3 regions of the Mesorhizobium onobrychidis genome follow, and region 1 is predicted to be linked to each of the others. Evidence: riboswitches for the same ligand, from Rfam matches in the RefSeq annotation. Region 1 holds a riboswitch; each other region holds the start of a gene.
The links. A riboswitch is a leader RNA that binds a small molecule or an ion and turns the genes downstream of it on or off. The one in region 1 is predicted to bind cobalamin.

Region 2: linked by a shared signal. The riboswitch ahead of IHQ72_RS17615 (DUF1636 family protein) and the one ahead of IHQ72_RS01500 (aromatic ring-hydroxylating oxygenase subunit alpha) in region 1 are both predicted to bind cobalamin.
Region 3: linked by a shared signal. The riboswitch ahead of IHQ72_RS17800 (CbtB domain-containing protein) and the one ahead of IHQ72_RS01500 (aromatic ring-hydroxylating oxygenase subunit alpha) in region 1 are both predicted to bind cobalamin.

Annotation. Positions count from the first base shown of each region.
Region 1 is NZ_CP062229.1:325,796-333,325, forward strand. Features, by position in the region: gene IHQ72_RS01480 (ABC transporter ATP-binding protein) at 1-1,013, shown strand, start outside; gene IHQ72_RS01485 (DUF680 domain-containing protein) at 1,109-1,345, opposite strand; gene IHQ72_RS01490 (DUF680 domain-containing protein) at 1,434-1,658, opposite strand; gene IHQ72_RS01495 (DUF680 domain-containing protein) at 1,730-1,936, opposite strand; cobalamin riboswitch at 2,458-2,659, shown strand; gene IHQ72_RS01500 (aromatic ring-hydroxylating oxygenase subunit alpha) at 2,775-4,022, shown strand; gene IHQ72_RS01505 (FAD-binding oxidoreductase) at 4,046-5,161, shown strand; gene IHQ72_RS01510 (FAD-binding oxidoreductase) at 5,271-6,014, opposite strand; gene IHQ72_RS01515 (molybdopterin-dependent oxidoreductase) at 6,011-6,622, opposite strand; gene IHQ72_RS01520 (DegQ family serine endoprotease) at 6,732-7,530, opposite strand, start outside.
Region 2 is NZ_CP062229.1:3,538,359-3,545,888, reverse strand. Features, by position in the region: gene IHQ72_RS17630 (NuoB/complex I 20 kDa subunit family protein) at 1-213, opposite strand, end outside; gene IHQ72_RS17625 (NADH-quinone oxidoreductase subunit A) at 204-569, opposite strand; gene IHQ72_RS17620 (winged helix-turn-helix domain-containing protein) at 905-2,104, shown strand; cobalamin riboswitch at 2,134-2,337, shown strand; gene IHQ72_RS17615 (DUF1636 family protein) at 2,376-2,810, shown strand; gene cobW (cobalamin biosynthesis protein CobW) at 2,807-3,844, shown strand; gene cobN (cobaltochelatase subunit CobN) at 3,863-7,327, shown strand; gene cobG (precorrin-3B synthase) at 7,324-7,530, shown strand, end outside.
Region 3 is NZ_CP062229.1:3,579,888-3,587,417, forward strand. Features, by position in the region: gene mgtE (magnesium transporter) at 1-988, shown strand, start outside; gene IHQ72_RS17785 (MerR family transcriptional regulator) at 1,128-1,514, shown strand; gene IHQ72_RS17790 (methyltransferase family protein) at 1,602-2,108, opposite strand; gene IHQ72_RS17795 (acetyltransferase domain-containing protein) at 2,105-3,097, opposite strand; cobalamin riboswitch at 3,388-3,584, shown strand; gene IHQ72_RS17800 (CbtB domain-containing protein) at 3,622-3,801, shown strand; gene IHQ72_RS17805 (CbtA family protein) at 3,817-4,593, shown strand; gene cobU (bifunctional adenosylcobinamide kinase/adenosylcobinamide-phosphate guanylyltransferase) at 4,616-5,113, shown strand; gene cobO (cob(I)yrinic acid a,c-diamide adenosyltransferase) at 5,115-5,729, shown strand; gene cbiB (adenosylcobinamide-phosphate synthase CbiB) at 6,094-7,062, opposite strand; gene cobD (threonine-phosphate decarboxylase CobD) at 7,061-7,530, shown strand, end outside.

The DNA.
Region 1 (7,530 bases):
TCGTCGGCCCTTCGGGCTGTGGCAAGTCGACCTTGCTGCGGTCGATCGCCGGGCTTGAGGAAATCACCTCCGGCGAACTCAAGATCGACGGCGAGGTGGTGAACGACGTGCCACCGTCGAAGCGCGGCATCGCCATGGTCTTCCAGTCCTATGCGCTCTATCCGCACATGACCGTCTACGACAACATGGCGTTCTCGATGAAGATCGGCAAGGAGAGCAAGGCCGAGATCGACAAGCGGGTGCGCCAGGCGGCGGAAATCCTGCAGCTGACCAAATATCTCGACCGCCTGCCCAAGGCGATGTCGGGCGGCCAGCGCCAGCGCGTCGCCATCGGCCGCGCCATCGTGCGTAACCCGAAGGTCTTCCTGTTCGACGAGCCGCTGTCGAACCTCGACGCGGCACTGCGCGTCGCGACCCGCATCGAGATCGCCAAGCTCAAGGAGTCGATGCCTGCTACAACGATGATCTATGTCACCCACGACCAGGTCGAGGCGATGACGCTGGCCGACCGCATCGTCGTGCTCAAGGAGGGTCATATCGAGCAGGTCGGCACGCCGATGGAGCTCTACAAGAAACCCGGCAATCTGTTCGTCGCCCAGTTCATCGGCTCGCCGGCCATGAACATCCTGCCGGCGACGATCGACAAATCAGGCAGCCCGACGATCGTCAGCCATGTCGGCGGGCGCAAGGCGACGGTGCCGATCGCCACGCCGGCGTCGGCGAAGGGCGCTTCGGTGAGCTTCGGCGTGCGGCCGGAGGATCTGATGATCGCCACCGGCGCGGATTATCTTTTCGAGGGGACAGTGGACTATGTCGAGCAGCTCGGCGAGGTCCAGCTCGTCTATGTCGACATCGGCCGCGCCGACCTGCCGCTGGTGACCAAGCTGCCCGGCAATGTCGAGGTCAAGCGGGGTGCTGCGCTGCGGTTGAATGCCGATGCCGGCGACCTGCATATTTTCGATGCCGACGGACATTCCTTCACACTCCACAAGGCGGAAGCAAAGGCAGCCTGAGGGCGGCAGCCTAACTGCTGGAAACAGGCAGTTTGGCGAAGGCAAAAACAAGAGCGGCGGGCAAAGCCCGCTGCTCTTGTGCATTCAGGTCGCTGTTAGCGGCCGAACAGGTTCCGGTCACTGCCCTGCGGGGCGGACTTCTGTACGTCGCCCGACGAATTGAGCAGCTTGTAGACCGGCGAGCCGGTATTGCTTACCGAAGACGTCTGCGTGTTGTCGACGTTGACGGTCGCCTGCTTGTTGATGTCGGTTCCGCCAACGTTGTCGTTGCGGGCATAGGCGCTGCCGGCACCAATCAAAAGTGCCGCGGCGGTAAGAACGATCTTCTTCATTTCAGTAATCCTGGATTTTCGTATCCCATCAGCGCGGCGGCCGCGGTCTTTGTGAAAGACAATGCCACCGCTGCTGTTGGGATCGACATTAGTTGTTGCCGAAGAGGTTACGGTCGCTGCCGTTGACGGGCTTCTCGTCAGCCGGAACCGGATTCTGCGCCGAAGCCGAATTCTGAATCGAAGCCGTGTACGAGCTGTTGTCGACCGCAGCGGCCGGCTGGTTGGCGCCGTTCGATCCAAAGTTGTCGCTGCCGGCAAAAGCGCTGCCGGAGACGGCCAGGATGGCGGCGGTGGCAAGAATGATCTTCTTCATTTCTAGTACTCCTGAATTTTTCAGATCCCGAGCGGCGGACTGGCCGCCGCTTTTGATGTTTGGACCAGCTGTTAATTGTTGCCGAAAAGGTTGCGGTCGGCACCCTGGACAACGGGCTTTTCAGCGTGAGCCGGCTTCTGAATGGAAGCCGTGTACGAGCTGTCGACCGCGGCTGCGGGCTGGTTGGCGCCGTTGGACCCATAATGGTCGCTGCCAGCGGCAAAGGCGCTACCGGTGATGGCCAGAACGGCGACGGCAGTAAGAGCAATCTTTTTCATTTTTGGTACTCCAGTATCTTAATTTTCCGTCCGTCTAGCGGCGTGTCTTGGGAGGAATTCGCGTCGTTCGGACAGCCCCGATGTGGGAAGGCCATCCGGCGGATTCCAATCACGAAGTTGTTCCGTGTGGACCAAGAATCTACACCTTGAAATTGTACCAGAGGCTTCTATCTCATTCATTTTCTGTTTTGTTTTCAAAGGTTTATGTCAACGAGGCTAATCGACCATTAGACGGATTGGCGGACCTGCGTTCACAGCATCATGCACGCATTGTCAACAGAAACGAACCGTTCGGTTCGATTTTAGAAGCGGCTTAAAAAGCCTGTGCTGAGTTGTTGTCGAATCGTTAACCATTTCGGGGCGCTGCAATGGTCAAATCCGGCATGCTTTCAGGACCGGCAGCGCTCGCAGCAGGCGCAAATTTCATCTTCCTCAAATCCCAGCCCACAGGTTTCGCCAGCGGTGTCGCGCCGCATGGATACGATGTCGCTTTCATGCCGACAGTCAGCCGGCCATCATGATTAGATCACGCCATCTCAGGTGCCGCTTGGTGACGACGAAGCGGAGAATTGGGAAGCCGGTCAGAACCCGGCGCTGCCCCCGCAACGGTGGTGGAGTTCAAGTCGCAACGGGAGACCACTGGGCCACAAGCCTGGGAAGGTGTCGCGACCGTCCGCAAGGACACTCCAGAGCCCGGAAACCAGCCCGAGATTTCTAGACTCGACTGATCGCGGTGGGCGGTCAAGAGGTGGATAGTGCATGCCCGGCCCTGTCGCCGGCTTGCGGCCGATCCTCCCTCCATCACCACCAGTTCAGTCCTTGAAAGCGAGGACAGGACATGGATGCGCGCAACGACATGCTGAGGCTCTTGCACGGCCGCAGGCAAGGCTATTCGCTCGAGCAGCCCTTCTACACCGATCCCGATTTCTTCAAGCTCGACATGGAGCTGATCTGGTATCGCGACTGGCTGTTCATCGGCCACGATTGCGAATTGCCGAAGCCGGGCAGTTTCATCACCGCCCAGATCGGCGACTATCCGGTCGTGCTGGTTCGCGACCAGCAAGGCAAGATCAATGCCTTCCACAATTCCTGCCGGCATCGCGGCAGCCGCGTCTGCAACGCCGACAAGGGTACGGCGGCGAAGCTCGTCTGCCCCTATCATCAGTGGACCTACGAGTTGGACGGCCGGCTCTTGTTCGCAAGGCAGATGGCGGACGGCTTCGACAAGAGCCAGTTCAGCCTGAAGCCGGTGGCTTGCGAAAGCATCAGTGGCTACATCTTCATCTGCCTGGCCAAGGAGCCCGCCGATTTCGCGCCGATGCGCGCCATGATCGAGCCTTACCTCCTGCCGCACCGGCTGCGCGAGGCAAAGGTCGCCTTTGAATCGACCATCGTCGAGAAGGGCAACTGGAAGCTCGTCTGGGAGAACAACCGCGAGTGCTACCATTGCGCCGGCAACCATCCCGAACTGTGCAAGACATTCCCGGAAGCGCCGACCGTGACCGGGGTGCAGGGCGCCGACAGCGATCCGGAGATGCTGGCGCACTGGGGGAAATGCGAGGCGGCGGGTTTGCCGAGCAAGTTCCGCATCGATCCGGCCGGGCAGTATCGCGCCACTCGTGCGCCGCTGCTGCGCGACGCCGTCAGCTACACGATGACGGGGAGACGTGCGGTGAGGAAGAACCTTTCCGACAGCGTTTCCACCGAGCGTATCGGCTCGCTGCTGCTCTACCACTATCCGACGACCTGGAACCATATCCTCGGCGATCATGCGGTCACCTTCCGCGTGCTGCCGATCAGTGCCACGGAAACGGCCGTCACAACCAAATGGCTTGTCCACAAGGACGCAGTCGAAGGCGTCGATTACGATCTCGCCGATCTCACCCATGTCTGGACCGAGACCAACGACCAGGACCGCCGCATCGTCGAGGAAAACGCCTTCGGCATCCTGTCGCCGGCCTATGAGCCCGGTCCCTATTCGGAATTGCATGAAGGCGGCGTCATCCAGTTCGTCGAATGGTACGCCTCCTTCATCGGGCCGCGCCTTGCCGAGGACGGCCGGCCGGCGTTGCGCAGCGTCGCCTGAGCGAGGTCAAGGGGATGAATGCGATGACGTACCTCGGGCTCTACCGCCATCTCGACGAGATGGCGCCCTGGAACGACAGGCTCCAAGTGCTGGAAGTGATCGGCGTCAGCGACGAGGCGCCTGACGTGAAGACCTTCACCTTCCGCTCCGACAACCAGACCTGGTTCCGTTACAGACCGGGGCAGTTCGTGACGTTGGAACTGCCGACCACCGAGGGCCCGCTGATGCGGACCTATACGCTGTCGTCCTCGCCGTCGCGGCCGTTCTCGATCGCGGTGACGGTGAAAGCGCAGGCCGGCAGCATCGGCACGCGCTGGATGTTCGACAATCTGATACCCGGCGTTCACGTGAAGGCCTATGGGCCGGCGGGCGACTTTTCGCTGCACAGCCATCCCGCGGCCAAGTATCTGTTCATTTCGGCCGGCTCCGGCGTGACGCCGATGATGTCGATGCTGCGCTGGCTGAATGACTGCGCGCCATGGACAGATGTCGGCTTCGTCAACTGCGCGCGAAAGCCCGAGGAGATCATCTTCCGCAAGGAGCTCGAGCTGCTCGGCAGCCGCATGCCGGGCCTGACGCTCGGCTTCATGATCGAGGAGCGGTCAAGCCGCGAGGGCTGGTTCGGCCATATGGGCCGGATCGACGCGATACGACTGCCGCTGCTGGCGCCCGATTTTCGTGAGCGCGAAATTTTCTGCTGCGGCCCCGACCCGTTCATGCGCGCCGTGCGGCAGATGCTGGAGGCGGCCGGCTTCGACATGGCCAACTATCATCAGGAAAGCTTTGCGACCCCAGGGGTGGAGGAAATACCGGCCCCGTTCGGTTCGCCGGCAGAGGGTGGGCCGGCAAAGGGTGGGGTCGAGATACCTACTGAGGCCGCAACGCCGATCCGCTTTTCGCTTTCGGATGTCGATGCCGACTGCGTTGCCGGCCAGACCGTGCTGCAGACGGCACGCGCTTCGGGCGTGCGCATCCCGGCGGCCTGCGAGTTCGGCCTGTGCGGAACCTGCAAGGTGAAAAAGGTCTCGGGCACAGTCGAGATGAGCCACAATGGCGGCATCCTCGATCACGAGATCGACGACGGGTTTATCCTAGCCTGCTGTTCGAAGCCGCTGGCGGCGCTGGAAATCGAGGCCTGACCGGCGGGGCGGCTAAAGCGCATCGCGTTTGGCCGGCCTTATGCGACGCGCTGTTGTTTTTATGCATGTCGTTATCGCAAAACCGCTGCACACTTTTGCGCGACATGCATTAAACCCCGTAGCGCTCGGTGCGGATGAGGCCTGCCGGAACGCCGGCATCGATCAGCGCCTGGGCGGCGGCCGATACGAAAGCATTCGAGCCGCAGACAAAGGCGAACCTTGGCGGCGCGGGCAGTCGCACCATCGATTGCTCTATTACCGCGGCATCGACGCGCCGCGAATAGTCGGTCGGGCGCTGGGCCGGCTCGCGGGTCAGCGTCAGCACCAGATCGAACCCGTCCCGGCGATCGTGGAAGTCGATCAGCTCGTCGCGAAAGATCACCTCGTCCCAGATCCGTGCGGAAAACACCAGTGCCGCTGTCACCGCCGATTCGCGCGCGGCGCGATGGCGGATCATCGCCATCAGCGGCACCACGCCCGACCCGCCGCCGACCAGCAGAAGCGGTCCGCCATCGCTGTCGGACCAGATGAAGTGGCCACCGAGCGGTCCGCGCAATTCGACCTCGTCGCCAACCGCCGCGATATCGTGGAAGAACGGCGAGACCTCGCCATCATCGAGCCTTTCGATCGCCAGTTCGATCGTCTCGCCGGCTTCCGGTGCCGAGGCGATGGAGTAGGAGCGGCGCGCCTGATAGCCGTCCGGCGCCGTCAGCCTGACATCGACATGCTGCCCGGCACGATGGGCGAAGGGCCGCGACGGCTCGAGGAAAAAACTGGTGACGCGCGGCGTGCGCTTTTCGATGCGGCTGATGGTGACCGTCTGCCAAGGCGACTGCGCCGGCCCGTCGCTCATGGATCGCCCGTATAGCGCTGCTCGCGCCACGGGTCGCCATAGATGTGATAGCCGCGCAGCTCCCAGAACCCGGGCTCGTCACGCTCGGTGAACTGCAGCCCATTCAGCCATTTGGCCGATTTCCAGAAATAGAGATGCGGAACCAGCAGCCGCGCTGGTCCGCCATGGTCCGGCGTGATCGGCTTGCCTTCGTAAAGCAGTGCCACCATCGCCTTGCCGGCGGTGAGATCCTTCGTCGGCACGTTGGTGGTGTAGCCGTCGAAGGACAGCGCCAACGTGAAGGGGCTCAGTGGCTCGATGCCGGCATCCGCCAGAATATCGTCGACCAGCACGCCTTGCCACGCCGTGTCGAACTTGGTCCACGCGGTGACACAATGGATGTCGCGCGTCATCCTGGTCAAAGGCAGCGCGTTGAACTCTGTCCAATTCCACTTCTTGATCGGCCGCGGTCCGTGCTTGAGCGTGAACGACCATTCCTCGGCGCGCACATGCGGCGTCGGCCCGGCCGACAGCACCGGAAACCCTTGCTCGAGATACTGCCCCGGCGGGATACGCGCATCCGCATCCGTCGGGGGCTTTCGTCCTGAAGAGAAACCGCGGGTGACCATCGAAACGATCCGTTTGCTTGAGGCCGTCTGTCGGCCCTCACCAGTCTTCTCGAAGATGCTCTGCCGGGCAACCCGAATCTTGGCTGCAACGTCGCGGCCATGCGCCGCTTCAGCCGTTGGCGAAGGGCACGGCGACGAAGATCTGCGCGTCGCCGCGTTCGACGAGCAGGAGCACGGACTTTTTGCCAGCCTTTCCGGCCTGCGCGATCGCCTGGTCCGCCTGCCTGGCGTCCCGCACCGGCGCCTGATTGACGGCGACGATGATGTCACCCGGCTGGATACCGGAAGCCGAGGCCGCCTTGTCAGGATTGACGCTCTCGACCAGCGCGCCGCGCTGGTTGGACGCCAGGTTCATCGCCTGTCGGACATCCGGGGTGACGTCCATCAGACCGAGGCCGATCGCAGGCGCACGAAGGCCCGGCTGTGCGGACGGTGCCTCTGGTCCGCCGCCCACCGATGCCGTCTGCACATCGTCTCCATTGCGCCCGACATCGACGGAAATTTCGACAGTCTTTCCTTTGCGCCAGATATCGAGCGTTTCCGTGGCGCCGGGCGAGACGTCGGCAACGGCACGCGACAGGTCCTTGGGATCCTTTATCTGCTGACCGGCGAAGCTGGTGACGACGTCGCCGGTTTCGATCCCGGCTTTTGCCGCCGGCGAGCCGTCAGTAACCGCGGAAACCAGCGCACCGCTGGGTTGATCGAGGCCGACAGCGCTCGCCATATCGGGCGTCACCGGCTGAATCTGGACGCCGAGATAGCCGTATTGAATGGAGCCACCCTTCATCAGCTTGGCGACCACCTTTTGCGCCTGGTCCGACGGGATGGCGAAGCCGACGCCGACGCTGCCGCCATTCGGCGAAAAGATCGCCGTGTTGATGCCGACGACGTTGCCGCTCACATCCATC
Region 2 (7,530 bases), 3.2 Mb from region 1:
GGCGAGACCGAAAGTCATGAACATCAGCGAGCCGCTGCGGGCCCAGGTGATCAGCGCCTCGGTTGAGGTGACGAGAAAACCCTTGTCGGCAAGCTCGTTGTTGATCTCGAGGAAGAAAGGATCATTCGCCCCCACCGGCTTTCCGGTGCTGGGGTCGAGAATGGCTTTTGGCTTCGGCGCGACGAGCGTGCCGGAATTGTCGCTCAATCCCATTCCAGCGCTCCTTTCTTCCATTCATAGGCAAATCCGATGGTCAGCACCGCCAAAAACACCATCATCGACCAGAAGCCGAGCATGCCGATCTGGCTGAAAGACACTGCCCACGGAAACAGGAAGGCCACCTCCAGATCGAAGATGATGAACAGGATCGACACCAGGTAGAAGCGGATATCGAACTTCATGCGGGCGTCGTCGAACGAGTTGAAGCCGCACTCATAGGCGGAAAGCTTTTCCGGATCTGGGTTGCGGTAGGCCACCAGGAAGGGTGCGGCAAGTAGCGCCAGGCCGACGACCAGCGCCACGCCGATGAACAGGACGATGGGCAGGTACGAACTCAACAATGCGTTCATGCTGCGGCTTTCCGTTGGCGGCCAATCCACTCTGATTACAGCACCGAACCCACTTGCGGAAGCGTGACAGTTTAACCACTGAACCGTTTTAGGGGGCTCTATGCTGCAACGCGGCGAGGGTTAGCGCAGCGCTTTCGGCGAAGCAAGTCAAACCTTGCTCAAAACACGGTGCTGGGCGGCATATCGGGATAAACTGGTCCGATCCGCTCCTGTTTGATTTCCTTCACTTTTTACTCCAGTTTTCTCTCCTGACATAGATGCCGCCAAAACCCTGCTAGCATGACGCGGAATCATTCGCCCCAACCTTGGTCGAAGGCCAACAGAGTGCCGTCTGCATGAAGGAAAAAATCTCGCTCGCCATGGCCCGGCGCACCGCGCTTGCCGCACAGGGGTTTGCCGATCCTCGCCCCAGCAGCACGCCCGATCGCCGCCATCTGGCCCGTGTGCTTGGCCGGACCGGCCTGCTGCAGATCGATTCCGTCAGTGCGGTGGTGCGTGCCCACTATATGCCGCTTTATTCACGGCTTGGCCCCTACCCGCTTGCCCTGCTCGACAACGCCGCCGTGACGCGCAAGCGCACGGTCTTCGAATATTGGGCGCACGAAGCCTCCTTTCTGCCGGTTGAAACCTATCCGCTGATGCGCTGGCGCATGGAGCGGGCCGAACGTGGCGAGGAAATGTATAACGGGCTGGCCAAATGGGGGCGCGAACGCACCACTTACATCGAAGACATTTACCGCGAGGTAGTGTCGCGCGGCCCAATCGCCGCGTCCGCCCTCGAAGGCCAGAAAGGCTCGGGCGGCTGGTGGGGCTGGAGCGACGCCAAGCACGCTTTCGAATGGCTGTTCTGGGCCGGCCGTATCACCACCGCGTCGCGTCGTGGCTTCGAGCGGCTTTATGATCTGCCGGAACGCGTACTGCCGCCGGCAATACTCGGCCTGCCAGTGCCCTCCCCTGAAAATGCGCATCGCGAATTGCTGCGCATCTCCGCCCGCGCCCACGGCGTTGCGACGGCGGGCGACCTGCGCGACTATTTCCGCCTCTCTCCCGCCGACATCAAGGGCCGCATTGAGGAACTGGTCGAGGCAGGCGACCTTTTGCCGGTTGGCGTCGAAGGCTGGGACAAGCCCGCCTATCTTCATAAGGACGCCCGTTTTCCGCGCAAGATCGAGGCGCGCGCCTTGCTTGCGCCGTTCGATCCGGTCGTCTTCGAGCGAGCGCGCACGGAAAGACTGTTCGACTTCCGCTATCGCATCGAGATCTACACCCCGGCCGAAAAACGCCAGTACGGCTATTATGTGCTGCCGTTCCTGCTCGGCGAAGGGATCGTGGCGCGCGTCGACCTCAAGGCCGACCGCCCCGCCGGCGTGCTGCGCGTCCATGCCGCCTATGCCGAGCCCGGCGCCCCGCCGCAAACCGCCGCCGAACTCTTCGAAGAGTTGAAGCTGATGCAGGATTGGCTCGGCCTGGAACGCATCGAAGTGACGCCGGCCGGTGATCTGGGTTCGGCTCTCGCCAACATTGCCGCGTCGTAGACGTGCGTTGACACGACTGCCTGCACAAGACTAAATCCGGTTCAGACGGTCTCCTCTCGGCAAAGGGAGGAGCCAAGAGGGAATGCGGTGCGAAATCCCGATTTCAAATCCGCGGCTGTCCCCGCAACTGTAAGCGACGAGCCAAGGCCGATAACCACTGGGAAAATCCCGGGAAGGCGGCACCAAGGCGATGACCCGCGAGCCAGGAGACCTGCCGTCTAGGACAATAGAATCCGATCGCCTGGCGGGTTTTCCGGGCAAGGAGCCTGATTTGGAACGCGACAGCAGTTTTCCGGCTGAGACAGCGGGCGTATTGTCCGGCGATAGGGAAGCCTTGGCCGGCGTCACCGTGATTGTCTGCGCCTCCTGTCGTGACGAGACCGGCTCCGATGCCCATCCCCGCGCCGGCGAATTGCTCGCAGAAGACACGGGCCGCGCCGCATCCGGCGAAAATATCCATATCCGCACCGTCGAATGCCTCGGCAATTGCAAGCGCCGGCTGAGCGCCGCGATCCTGCGCGACGGCTGCTGGAGCTATGTCTTTGGCGACCTGACCGCGACCAGCGGCGCCGATCTCGTCGCTGGCGCAAAACTCTTCGCCACCTCGACGGACGGCCTCATTCCATGGCGCGGCCGCCCCGATTGCCTGAAGCGCGGCCTTGTCGCCCGCATCCCTCCCCTCGACCTTTTGAAGGATCAGATATGACCGCCTCGCTCTCCCGCGTGCCCTGCACCGTCGTCACCGGCTTCCTCGGCGCCGGCAAGACGACGCTGATCCGCCATCTGCTCGAAAACGCCGGCGGCAAGCGGCTGGCCATCATCGTCAACGAGTTCGGCGACATCGGCATCGATGGTGAGATCCTCAGGGGATGCGGCATCGACACTTGCCCTGAGGAAAACATCGTCGAGCTGGCCAATGGCTGCATCTGCTGCACCGTCGCCGACGATTTTGTCCCGGCGCTCGACCAGATCCTGTCGCTGTCGCCGAGGGTCGACCACATCCTGATCGAAACCTCCGGCCTCGCTTTGCCCAAGCCGCTGGTCCAGGCCTTCCAGTGGCCGACGGTGAAGAGCCGTGTGACGGTCGACGGCGTCATCGCCGTGGTCGACGGACCGGCGCTGGCCGATGGCCGCGTCGCCAACGACATGGACGCCCTGCAGGCGCAGCGCGCGCAGGACGAGACACTCGACCATGACGATCCGGTCGAGGAGGTGTTCGAGGACCAGCTCGCCTGCGCCGACCTGATTATATTGTCGAAGAGCGACCTGATGGACGCCGCCGGCTCAGCCCGTGCCAATGCCATCATCGGCGAGCACACCGCGCGCGCGGTGAAGATCGTACCGACCTCGCAGGGTAAGGTCGATCCGTCTGTGCTGCTCGGCCTTGGCCTTGCCGTCGAGGACGACATCGAGAACCGCAAGACTCATCACGACGACGAACTCGATCACGAGCATGACGACTTCGACTCGTTCGTCATCGACATTCCGTCGATCGCCAATCCCGATGAGCTGGCGTTGCGCGTCGCCACGGCGGCCGAGGAAGAAAACGTGCTGCGCGTCAAGGGTTTCGTCGACGTCGGAGGCAAGCCGATGCGGCTGTTGCTGCAGGCTGTCGGTCCGCGCGTCAATCACTATTACGACCGCGCCTGGACCACTGAGGACGATCGCCGCTCGCGCCTCGTCGTCATCGGCCTGAAAGGGCTGAACCGCCCGGCAATCGAGCGTATCCTCGCCGGCTGACCCCAGGCACGAGCCGCGATGCACATCCTCACCACCACGTCCGCCTCGCTCGACGATCTCGCCGAGCCTGTTGATCTCAGGCAGACGCCTGCGGATGTCGTGGCGCTGTCCTTCACTGACAGCGATCTGGCCGGGCTGGCGGCGGCGTGGAAAGCAGATGCAGATCGCCTGCCGTCGATGCGGCTGGCGGCCTTGCGCGACCTGCGCCATCCGATGTCAGTCGACCTGTGGATCGACAGTGTCGCCCGGCACGCCAGGGTTATTTTGGTTCGCATTCTCGGTGGCTATGATTGGTGGCGCTATGGCTGCGACCAGCTCGCCTCGACCGCCCACGCACGCGGCATAAAGCTGGCGCTGCTGCCTGGCGAATGCCGCGACGAGGACCTGCGGCTGATCGAATGCTCGACGCTGCCGCGGGAAGAGTTGGACGGCCTGCTCGACTATTTCCGCGAGGGCGGCCCGGAGAATATGACGGCATTGGTGCAGAGGCTGGCGCGGCTGGCGGGACAGGACACGGCCGTCGTGGAGCCGGTTGTCGTGCCGAAGGCGGGATTTTACGAACCCGCACGTGGTGTCATAGAAAGACCGGACTTATCAAATGTCGGCATTCCTTCGCGCCCCCCAGCCGTAGAATCCGCCCCCGTCATCCCCATTCTCTTCTACCGCTCGATGCTGCTCGCCGCCGACGTGGCGCCGATCGACGCCCTTTTTGAAGCCCTGCGGCAGCGCGGTATGGCCCCCATGCCGATCTTCGTCTCGAGCCTCAAAGACCCGACATTGCTGGCCTTTGTCGAGACCGCACTTGCCGCGCTAAACCCTGCCGCCATCATCACCGCGACTGCTTTCGCCTCCGGTGCCGAGCCCGGCGTCGAAACCCTGTTCGACCGCGCCGGCGTGCCGGTATTCCAGGTCATTGTGGCGACGACACGCCGCGATGTCTGGCAAAACAATCAGCGCGGCCTGGCGCCCGCCGACCTGGCCATGCATGTCGTCCTGCCCGAACTCGACGGCCGCATTCTCGCCGGCGCCATTTCCTTCAAGGGCGAAAGCGAGGTCGATCCCGCATTGGCTTTCCGCGCGTTCTCCAACCGGCCGGAGCCTGACCGCGTGGCGCAGGTGGCGAACCGTGTCGAAGCTTTCATCCGCCTGCAGCGGACGCCGCGCGCGGAACGCAAGCTGGCCATCCTGATCCCCGACTATCCGAGCGCCCCCGGCCGCACCGGCTACGCCGTCGGCCTCGACGTGCCGTCCAGCGTGCTGGCGATGCTGCACGACCTGAGCGAACAGGGCTACAACGTTGAAGGGATTCCGCGAACGCCGCGTGAGTTGCTGGGTGAGTTGGAGCGCAGTGAAGGTGGATTGGGACTAGGGGACTATCTCGACCTTTCGACGGAATTGCCGGCTGAAGCAATGGCTGCCGTGACGGCCGCGTGGGGGAATGCGGCAGATGAGACAGGTTTGTGCGAGGCACCCCCCTCTGTCCTGCCGGACATCTCCCCCTCAAAGGGGGAGATCGGCAGGACAGAGGGGGGTGTTCAAGCGCCTACCGCGGCAAATTTCCCCTTCCGCGCCGCCACCTTCGGCAACATCACCGTAGCACTCGCCCCCGATCGCGGGCGCTCGGCCGATCGCCGCGCCGACTACCACGACCCGACCTTACCACCGCGCCATGCGCTGATCGCCTTTGGCCTCTGGCTGCGAAAGTCGCTTGGTGTCCATGCCCTCATCCATGTCGGTGCCCACGGCACGCTGGAATGGCTGCCCGGCAAAACCGTTGCGCTCAGCGAATCCTGTTTTCCCGAGATCGTCACCGGTCCCCTGCCCGTCGTCTATCCGTTCATCGTCTCCAACCCGGGAGAGGCCGCGCAGGCCAAGCGGCGCATTGCCGCCGTCACCCTTGGCCATTTGCCGCCGCCGCTGACCGGCGCCGGTCTGGACGAAAACCAGCGCCAGCTTGAGCGGCTGGTCGACGAATATGCCCAGGCCGACGGGCTCGACCGCCGCCGCCGCGATCGCCTGGCGAGGCTGATCGTCGAAACCGCGCAAAAGACCGGCCTCGCCTCCGAGGCCGGCGTCGCCGGAACCGACGCGCCCGATGAAGCGCTGCGCCGCATCGACGCCTGGCTCTGCGACCTGAAGGATTTCGCCATCAAGGACGGCCTGCACATCTATGGCCGCTCGCCCGAGGGCGAAACCGATCCTTTGCGCCAGCAAAGTGCGGCGGCCGAGAAGTCTGCGCTGATCGCGGCCCTCGACGGCCGCCATGTCGCTGCCGGTCCTGCCGGCGCGCCGGCGCGTGGCCGGCGCGATGTCCTGCCAACCGGCCGCAACCTGTTCACATCGGATCCACGCACCATGCCGACGCCGACATCCTTCGATCTCGGCAGGGCGGCCTCCGACGAGGTCTTGCGCAGCTACATGCAATCGCATGGCGACTGGCCGCGCTCGCTGGTCATCGACCTCTGGGGCTCGGCCTCGCTGCGCACCGGCGGCGAGGAAATCGCGCAAGGCCTGGCGCTGATGGGCTGCCGGCCGCAATGGGATTCCGCCACCGGCCGCGTCACCGGCATCGAGGTGCTGCCGCCGGCAACGTTCGGCCGGCCGCGCGTCGATGTCACCTGGCGCATATCTGGCCTGTTCCGCGACATGTTCCCGACCCAGATCGCCCTGATCGATGCGGCCGCCAATGCCGTCGCCGCCCGCAACGAGGATGCGTCGGAAAACCCGCTCGCCGCAAAAACCCGCGCGGATGGCAAGGTCAGCCCGCGCATATTCGGCACCTCGCCCGGCACTTACGGCGCCGGTGTCGAGGAGTTGCTGTCGAGCGGCGACTGGGCCGCGCGCGAAGAAATCGGTCGCGCCTACCTCGACGCAACGTCGCACGCCTATGGCGGCGCCGAGGGCGAAGGGATTTCGGCGCCCGGCGCGTTCGAGGGCCGCGTTGCCGAGGCCGACCTTCTCGTCCATACGGGAGACGACCCCGGCCGCGACATTTTGGAAGGCTCCGCCGATGTCGCCTTCATCGGCGGTTTTTCAGCGGCGCTTGCGGCCCTCGGCAAGAACGCCGACGTCATCGTCCTCGACACCACAGATCCGCAAAAGCCGAAGCCGCGCTCGGTTGGAGAAGCCGTATCTCGGGTAGTTCGCGCCCGCGCGGTCAACCCGCGCTTCATTGCCGGCCAGATGCGACACGGGCCGCGCGGCGCCTCGGAATTCGCCGAGACGGTCGACCGGCTGATCGGTTTCGCCGAGACCACCCATGGCATACCGGGCACGCTGATCGAAGCCGTGCACGACGCCTATCTCGGCGACCCCACGGTCCGGGCGTTCATGCTGCGCGAAAATCCGGCGGCCGCGAAAGTCATCGCCGAGCGTTTGCTGTCGGCGCGCCGGCGCGGTCTCTGGCATCCGCTGCGCAATTCCATCGATGACGATCTCGCCGCACTGATCGCCGAGGCCCATGCGCTGGGGGTGGCCGCATGAACGCCCTCTCACGTCGCGGCGCCTGCCCCGCTTTGTCCGCGCCGATGCAGACCGGCGACGGGCTTCTGGTGCGGCTCAACCCGGTCGCTGGAGGACTCTCGCCGAAATCCTTGATCGGACTCGGTGAATCCGCCTTGCGGCATGGCAACGGCATCATGGAAGTGACCGCCCGTGGCAGCCTGCAGATACGCGGCCTGACGCCG
Region 3 (7,530 bases), 3.3 Mb from region 1:
GATCAGGCTGCGCCGCTCGCTCGACTATCCCGAAGAGACGGCCGGCCGCCGCATGCAGACGGAGTTCGTCGCGGTGCCGCCGTTCTGGACGATCGGCCAGACCATCGACTACATGCGCGAGGACCAGAACCTTCCCGACCGCTTCAGCCAGATTTTCGTCATCGATCCAAGCTTCAAGCTGCTCGGCGCCATCGACCTCGACCAGATCCTGCGCACCAAGCGTTCGGTCAAGGTCGAAGAGGTCATGCATGAGACCAGGCACGCCATTCCGGCCACGATGGACCAGGAAGAGGCGGCGCGCGAATTCGAACAATACGACCTTCTCTCCGCCGCCGTCGTCGACGAGAACGAGCGGCTGGTCGGCGTGCTGACCATCGACGACGTGGTCGACGTCATCCAGCAGGAGGCCGAGGAGGATCTGCTGCGCATGGGTGGTGTCGGCGACGAAGAACTGTCCGACAGCATCCTTTCGACCTCGCGCTCGCGGGTTCCGTGGCTGCTCGTCAATCTGTTGACGGCTTTCCTGGCGGCGTCGGTGATCGGCCTGTTCGACCGCACGATCGAGCACATCGTGGCGCTGGCCGTGCTGATGCCGATCGTGGCGGGCATGGGCGGCAATGCCGGCTCGCAGACCATGACAGTCACGGTGCGGGCGCTGGCGACGAGGGACCTCGACATCTACAATGCCGGCCGCATCATCCGTCGCGAGATGGGGGTGGGCTCCATCAACGGCATCATCTTCGCCATCCTGATCGGCATCGTCGCGGCTGCCTGGTTCCGCGATCCCAACCTGGGCGGCATCATCGCAGCGGCGATGATCATCAACATGTTCGTGGCCGCACTGGCCGGCATCCTGATCCCGCTGCTGCTCGACCGGTTGAAGATCGACCCGGCCGTGGCTTCTGCGGTTTTCGTCACGACGGTCACCGACGTCGTCGGCTTCTTTGCCTTTCTCGGCCTCGCCACATGGTGGTTCGGCGTGCGCTGAGCGATACCCTCTCAATTGACTTTTACGTAAATGCCATGCGAGATTTTCGAACTGCCTGTCGGCCGATTCTGACACGCGTCTGGACGATAGCGAGGCCGCATGGTTGAACTCGCAGCGCGGCCGGGCATTTGGAGTGATGATGCGGGAATATTATTCGATCACCGAACTGACCCGCGAATTCGATGTTTCGACGCGGACGCTGCGCTTCTACGAGGACGAAGGACTGGTGCAGCCGGTTCGGCGCGGCCGCACGCGGCTGTTTCGCCCGTCGGACCGGCATCTCATCCGCCAGATCATGCGCGGCAAAAGGCTCGGCTTTTCGATCAACGAAATCCGCGAAATCATCCAGATGTACAAGGAGCCGCCCGGGGAGGTCGGTCAACTCAACCTGATGATCAAGCGCATCGAGGAAAAGCGCGAGGATCTGCGCCAGAAGCGCCGCGATCTCGAAGAGACCTTGGCCGAACTCGACCAGGCCGAGGAATCCTGCGTCGAGCGATTGGTGGAACTCGGCGTCAACACCTGAGCGGCCTTTTTGATAATTCTACTCTGGCGGCCAGCTAGCGTGGTTTTCTGCCAGAGCGAATTCTTAAAAAAGACCTCGCCGCACGCCTCAAATCCAGCGCCGCACCTTTTTCGCGTAATCCCGGTATTTCTTGCCGAATTTCGCTGCCAGAACTTTTTCCTCGCCCTCGATAGCCATCTTCTGCGTTGCGAAGGCGGCGATGATCGCCAGCGGCAGGAACCATACGATCCCGGAGATAAGGGCGACGCCGATCAGCAGCAGCGTGTTGGCCAGATATATCGGGTTGCGGCTGACGGCGAAGGGGCCAGATGTGACCAGGTGATCTGGTACGGCGTTTGGGTGGAGCGTCGTCTTTGCCTGGATCATGGTGCGGATCGCCGTGAACCAGAGTGTGACGACGCCGAACAATGCCACCCAGCCGGCGGCGAACAGGATGTCGCCCAAAAGGCCGCCGATCCATGGCAGCGGATAGAGCAAGCCAAGCGCGACGCTGACGGCGATGGCCGCGACATAGATCAGCGGCGGCCAGGGTATAACCCCCGGTTTCGGCTGCCCCGGTTTCTGTTGCCCAGATTTCTGTTGATGGTCGGTCATTGTGCTCCTCCCTCCATCAAAGTGCTGTCGGCTTTGGCAGTGCAGGCGCCGGCGAGCTCGTCGAGATGTGCCTTCCATTCCGCAGCCTGGTCGTTGCGGTAGAGCCGATCAAGCGTGGCCTCGCCCTCGAGTGTATCGAGCATGCACACACAATAGCTGGAGCAGAACTCCGTGTCGCGCGATTGCTCGCACGAAGTCTGGCATTCTTTCAGGAAGGTGACCTGCCTGGTCTCGACCGGTGCCGGCATGACTTGCGAAAAAAGCCAGATCGATCCGATCAGCACCGGCTGGTGGATCAGATAGAAGGCGAGGCTGTGCCGGCCGATAAAGACCAGCGGATTTGTCCAGCGGCCGGGCGTCAGGCCCGCCAACCGCGCCAGCAGGCCGGAAGCGGAGGCGAGTTTTGCCGTCGCGATGCCCGTAAGCACGGCGCCGAACCATGGAAACAGCGGGACATAATCGTTGGAGCGCGGATTGGTTGCCGACAGGCCGACCCACCACAGGGCCGGATGATCGAAGATCTCGGACCTGAGGTAGAGCGGTGCGGTGATGACGAAAGCCGCGACAACCAGCGTCAGCAGCGCCGGCAGCCGCAGGAACGTGAGGCCGAGCAGGCTGGCGAGCGCGATCTCGTGCAGGATGCCGAAGAAGATGAAACTGTCGGGCGTGGCAAGCCTTGTGGCGGCCGATATGGCGAGCGCCGCCCCGGCGACCATGGCGAAGCGTTTCCAGAAGCCGCTCCAGCGGATCTGTTTGCCATGGGCAAGGAACAGGCTGACGCCGACCAGGAACAGGAAGGTCGAAGCGATGCAGCGCGCGTAGAATTTCCACCAGCCGAAGGCGGTCAGGCCGGGATCGGTGTAGCCGAAGAATTCGAGATCCCAGGTGAAATGGTAGCTCGCCATGGCTAGCAAGGCGAAGCCGCGTGCGACGTCGATGGAGATGATGCGCTTGGATCGGTCCTGAACGGCCGGCGTAGGAATGCTCATGATCTCGCAATCTGATTCAGCACTGCAAGACGACTATCATGGTTGCCCCGGACAAAAGAAGGCGGGCTATCGCCGGTACCGCCCCAAGGTTCGCTTTTAGCCCCGTTGAACCTCTGGATCGCAGCACTCCACGGCCGTGACCTTGGAGCGTTGAAGCGTTGAAGCGTTGAAGCGTTGAAGCGTTGAAGCGTTGAAGCAATCAGATCGTCTCATTGGAAGGCTGAAGCCAAGTGGCGCTTTCGCGCTGGTAGCTGGCGGAATTTGGTTTGCCGGGCGCAGCGATTCTGCCTATAGTCGCAGCCGTCGTCGGTTCCGTTTTGGAACCAAGAGGGAATGCGGTGAGGGCGAATTTTTTGCCCAATGCCGTGGCTGCCCCCGCAACTGTGTGCGGTAGTCCTCTCCATGTGCCACTGAAGAGTTTCTTCGGGAAGGTGGGGAAGGGCGCTGATCCGCGAGCCAGGAGACCTGCCGGCGACAGGAGAACTGACTTCTATGCCCTCGGGTGGAGGGCGAAAGGACAAGACATGAATACCGCTTCCGTCTCGCTCGGCGCTTCCGTCTCCTCGCAGTCGCGCTTCGTGCAGCTGGCGCTTGCTGCATTTCTCGGCATTTTCGTCATGGGCTTTGTCGGCTTCTCGCATATCGATGCGGTCCACAATGCCGCCCACGACTATCGCCATTCGATGGCGTTTCCCTGCCACTGACGAGGGGCTGACATCATGACACTGTTTCGCAACGTCGTGTTCATCGCGGCGATCGCAGGGCTTGTGGCTGGCGTCGTTCTCGCCTGCATGCAGGCCTTTGCCACCGTGCCGCTCATCCTCAAGGCGGAAGTCTACGAACAGGCCGGCGGTGGTCACACGCATGACCATACCGCGGCGCCCGCCGCGAACGCCACGGACGCCAATGCAATGAGCAGCGCCGAACCGGCCGAAGCTGCCGCTCCGGCTGCGGAAGACGAAGGCTGGGCGCCGGCCGACGGTTTTGAACGATTCGCCTTCAATGTCGTTGCCAACGTCGTCACCGGCATCGGCTTTGCGCTGATCCTGGTCGCCGCTTCGGAGTTCGCCGGCGGCATCGGCAATTGGCGTCAGGGCCTGTACTGGGGCCTTGCCGGCTTTGCGGTGTTCACGCTGGCTCCGAACCTCGGCCTGCCGCCCGAACTCCCGGCTATGCCGGCGGCCGATCTCACCCAGCGCCAGATATGGTGGACGGCGACGGTGGTGGCGACCGCGGCCGGTCTCGGGCTGCTCGCATTTCGCAAATCGCTGCCGCTGGCGCTGCTTGCCGTGGCGTTGATCGTGGCGCCGCATATCGTCGGCGCGCCGCAGCCCGACAGTTTCGAATCGCCGATCCCGGAAGGCCTGCACCACCAGTTCGTGGTGGCGGTGACGCTGACCAATCTGGTGTTCTGGCTGGTGCTCGGCGCCGTCGTCGGCGCGGTGCGCGGCCGCTTGACCGGCACCGCGACCGGCCTGCGCGACAGCTTTGCCTGATCCCGTTGCTCCCGGCGGGAGGCTGACCCTGGTCATCGGCGGTGCGCGCTCCGGCAAGAGCGCGTATGCCGAAAGATTGGTGACGGCCTGTCCGGCGCCGTGGGCCTATATCGCCACGGCGCAAGCCTATGATGACGAGATGCGCGAACGCATCGCGCTGCATCGGTCGCGGCGCGACGAGGGCTGGACGACCATCGACGCGCCGCTCGATCTCGTCGGCGCGATCGAGGCGCTGCCTGACGGCCGGCCCGTCCTGATCGACTGCCTGACGCTGTGGCTGACCAACCATATGCTGGCCGAACATGACATTGAGGCCGAATGCCGATGGCTGGCGGATGTGCTGTCGCGGCCGCGAGGGCCGTGGTTCGTGGTTTCCAACGAGGTTGGCCAGGGCATCGTGCCCGACAATGCGCTGGCTCGCCGGTTTCGCGATGCCGCCGGCCGGCTCCACCAGCAGGTCGCGGCCGTCGCCGGCACAGTGCTGCTGATGGTGGCGGGACTGCCGCTCAAGGTGAAATGAGATGACCGATATCGACGACCGGGACGAGGAACGCCACCGCGCCAAGATGGCCAAGCGCAAGGCGGTGCAGGACGCAGAGGTCGCGGCAAAGACGGTCGAGAAGGGGCTGCTGATCGTCAACACCGGGCCCGGCAAGGGCAAAACCACTGCCGCCTTCGGGCTGGCGCTGAGGATGCTCGGCTACGGCAGGCGCGTCGGCGTCGTCCAGTTCATTAAGGGCAAATGGCACACCGGCGAGAAGGATGCTTTTGCCGCCTTCGGCGACCGGGTCGTCTGGCACACAATGGGCGAGGGCTTCACCTGGGAAACGCAGGATCTGAAGCGCGACATCGCTGCCGCCGAAGCTGCCTGGGTCAAGGTGCTCGAATTGATGGCCGATCCTTCGATCAGCCTTCTGGTGCTCGACGAGCTGAACATCGCACTGCGCTACGATTATCTTGATCTCGACAAAGTGGTGGCGGCGCTGAAAGGGCGCCGCGAAAACCTGCATGTTGTCGTCACCGGCCGCAACGCCAAGCCGGCGCTGGTCGATGCCGCCGATCTTGTCACCGAGATGGGCGTGACCAAGCATCACTTTTCCGCCGGCGTGAAGGCACAGCTAGGCATAGAGTTCTGAACATTCCGAAGGAGGCGTCATCGGCGAAGCGGCCGATCTCCTCCTTGCAGGGAGATGCCCGGCAGGGCAGAAGGGGTGCTGTCCCTCGAAGCCTCAAGACGTGGGTTCCTCGCCCACCGCGGAGCGGGGGAGAGGTGGCCGCCAAGCGGCCGGAGAGGGGGCTTGTCGTAGAGCGCGGTTCCCCCTCTCCGTCTCGGCTTACCAACCTCCAAGGCTGAAGGCTTCCAATTTTGTTCTTGCTTTGTGCCGGCAGTTATGCTATTGAAATGAATATGCTGCTGATTTGCCCCAGCGACCCGCCTCCGAGGCGGGTTTTTTGTTTCAGCCGATGTCGACCGGCCGCGTTGCAGGTCTGGACTGGACGTCACGCAGCGATGACGATCACCGACAGCAAGCCGAACAGCGCGATCAGCAGAAAATCGGCAACCCGGTAGAGTTTCAGCGCCTGTCGGATATCGGCGCTCTCGGCATCGCGGTGGCCGCCTTCGCCCATGAACGCATCGTCGACCATGACGCCGTCATAGGAGCGCGGCCCGGCTAGCGCCAGGCCGAGCGCGCCGGCCATCGCGGCCTCAGGCCAGCCGGCGTTGGGCGAGCGGTGTTTCTTCGCGTCGCGCAGCACTGTGCGCCAGGCGTTACCGGCATCGGCGCCTTTGACGAGGAAGGCGGCCAGCACGATGAGCAGTGCGGTCAGTCGCGACGCCGGCAGGTTGATCAGATCGTCGAAGCGCGCCGCCGCCCGGCCGAAGGCCTCGTGGCGCGGCGTGCGGTGGCCGATCATCGAATCGGCGGTGTTGGCGGCCTTGTAGGCGACGCCGCCGGCCAGCCCGCCGACGCCGATCCAGAAGACAGGCGCGACGACGCCGTCGGAAAAATTCTCGGCCAGGCTTTCGATCGCCGCGCGGCAGACGCCGGCTCTGTCGAGCTTTTCCGGATCGCGGCCGACGATCCGTGAGACGGCAGCACGGCCGATTTTGAGTCCGCCATTGTCGAGCCCGTCGGCCACCTGCTCGACATGCTCGGCCAGGCTCTTCTGCGACAGCAGCGATGTCGCCAGAATTGCCGTGAGGACCAGTCCGGCTGGAATGCCCGAAAGCACAGTTTCAACCGCGAAAGCGATGGTGGCCGGCACCAGCACGATGATCAGCAGTGCATCAATGCCGCGCCGACGACGGACGGCGTCGGAATCAGTGGCGCGGTTGAGCCTGCGGTCGAGAAAGGATATCAGCCTGCCGAACCAGGTGACGGGATGGCCGATGGCGCCAAGCAGCCAGCCCGGGTAGCCGACAGCGAATTCAACAACCAGTGACAGGAAAGCGATCAGGATCGACATGAAGTCTCTTGATGGAGCGGCGGCAGTGTTGGATCACGGCGGAAGCCTTGGCCGGGCGATGGCGCTTTTTCCCAATGCGTCGCAGCCCTTTGTCGACCTCTCGACCGGTATCAATCCGCACTCCTACCCGTTTTTTGAGTTGCCCGCCACCGCTCTGTCAAGATTGCCGGAAGCCGCGCGGGTCCGTGATCTGGCCGACGTTGCGGCAAGCGCCTACGGCGCGCCATCGGCAGCGAATGTGGTGGCCGCGCCGGGCACGCAGATCCTGTTGCCGCGCGTCGCCTCGCTGGCGAGCCCCGGCAAGGCGCTGGTGCTCGGGCCGACCTATGCCGAACATCAGCGGGCGGCGGCGATCGTCGGTCATGCGGTGATGGAGGTCGACGATTTCGAGGCCATGGCAGGAGCCGACCTCGCCATCGTCGTCAACCCCAACAATCCGGACGGGCGCGTCATCGCACGCAAGAGGCT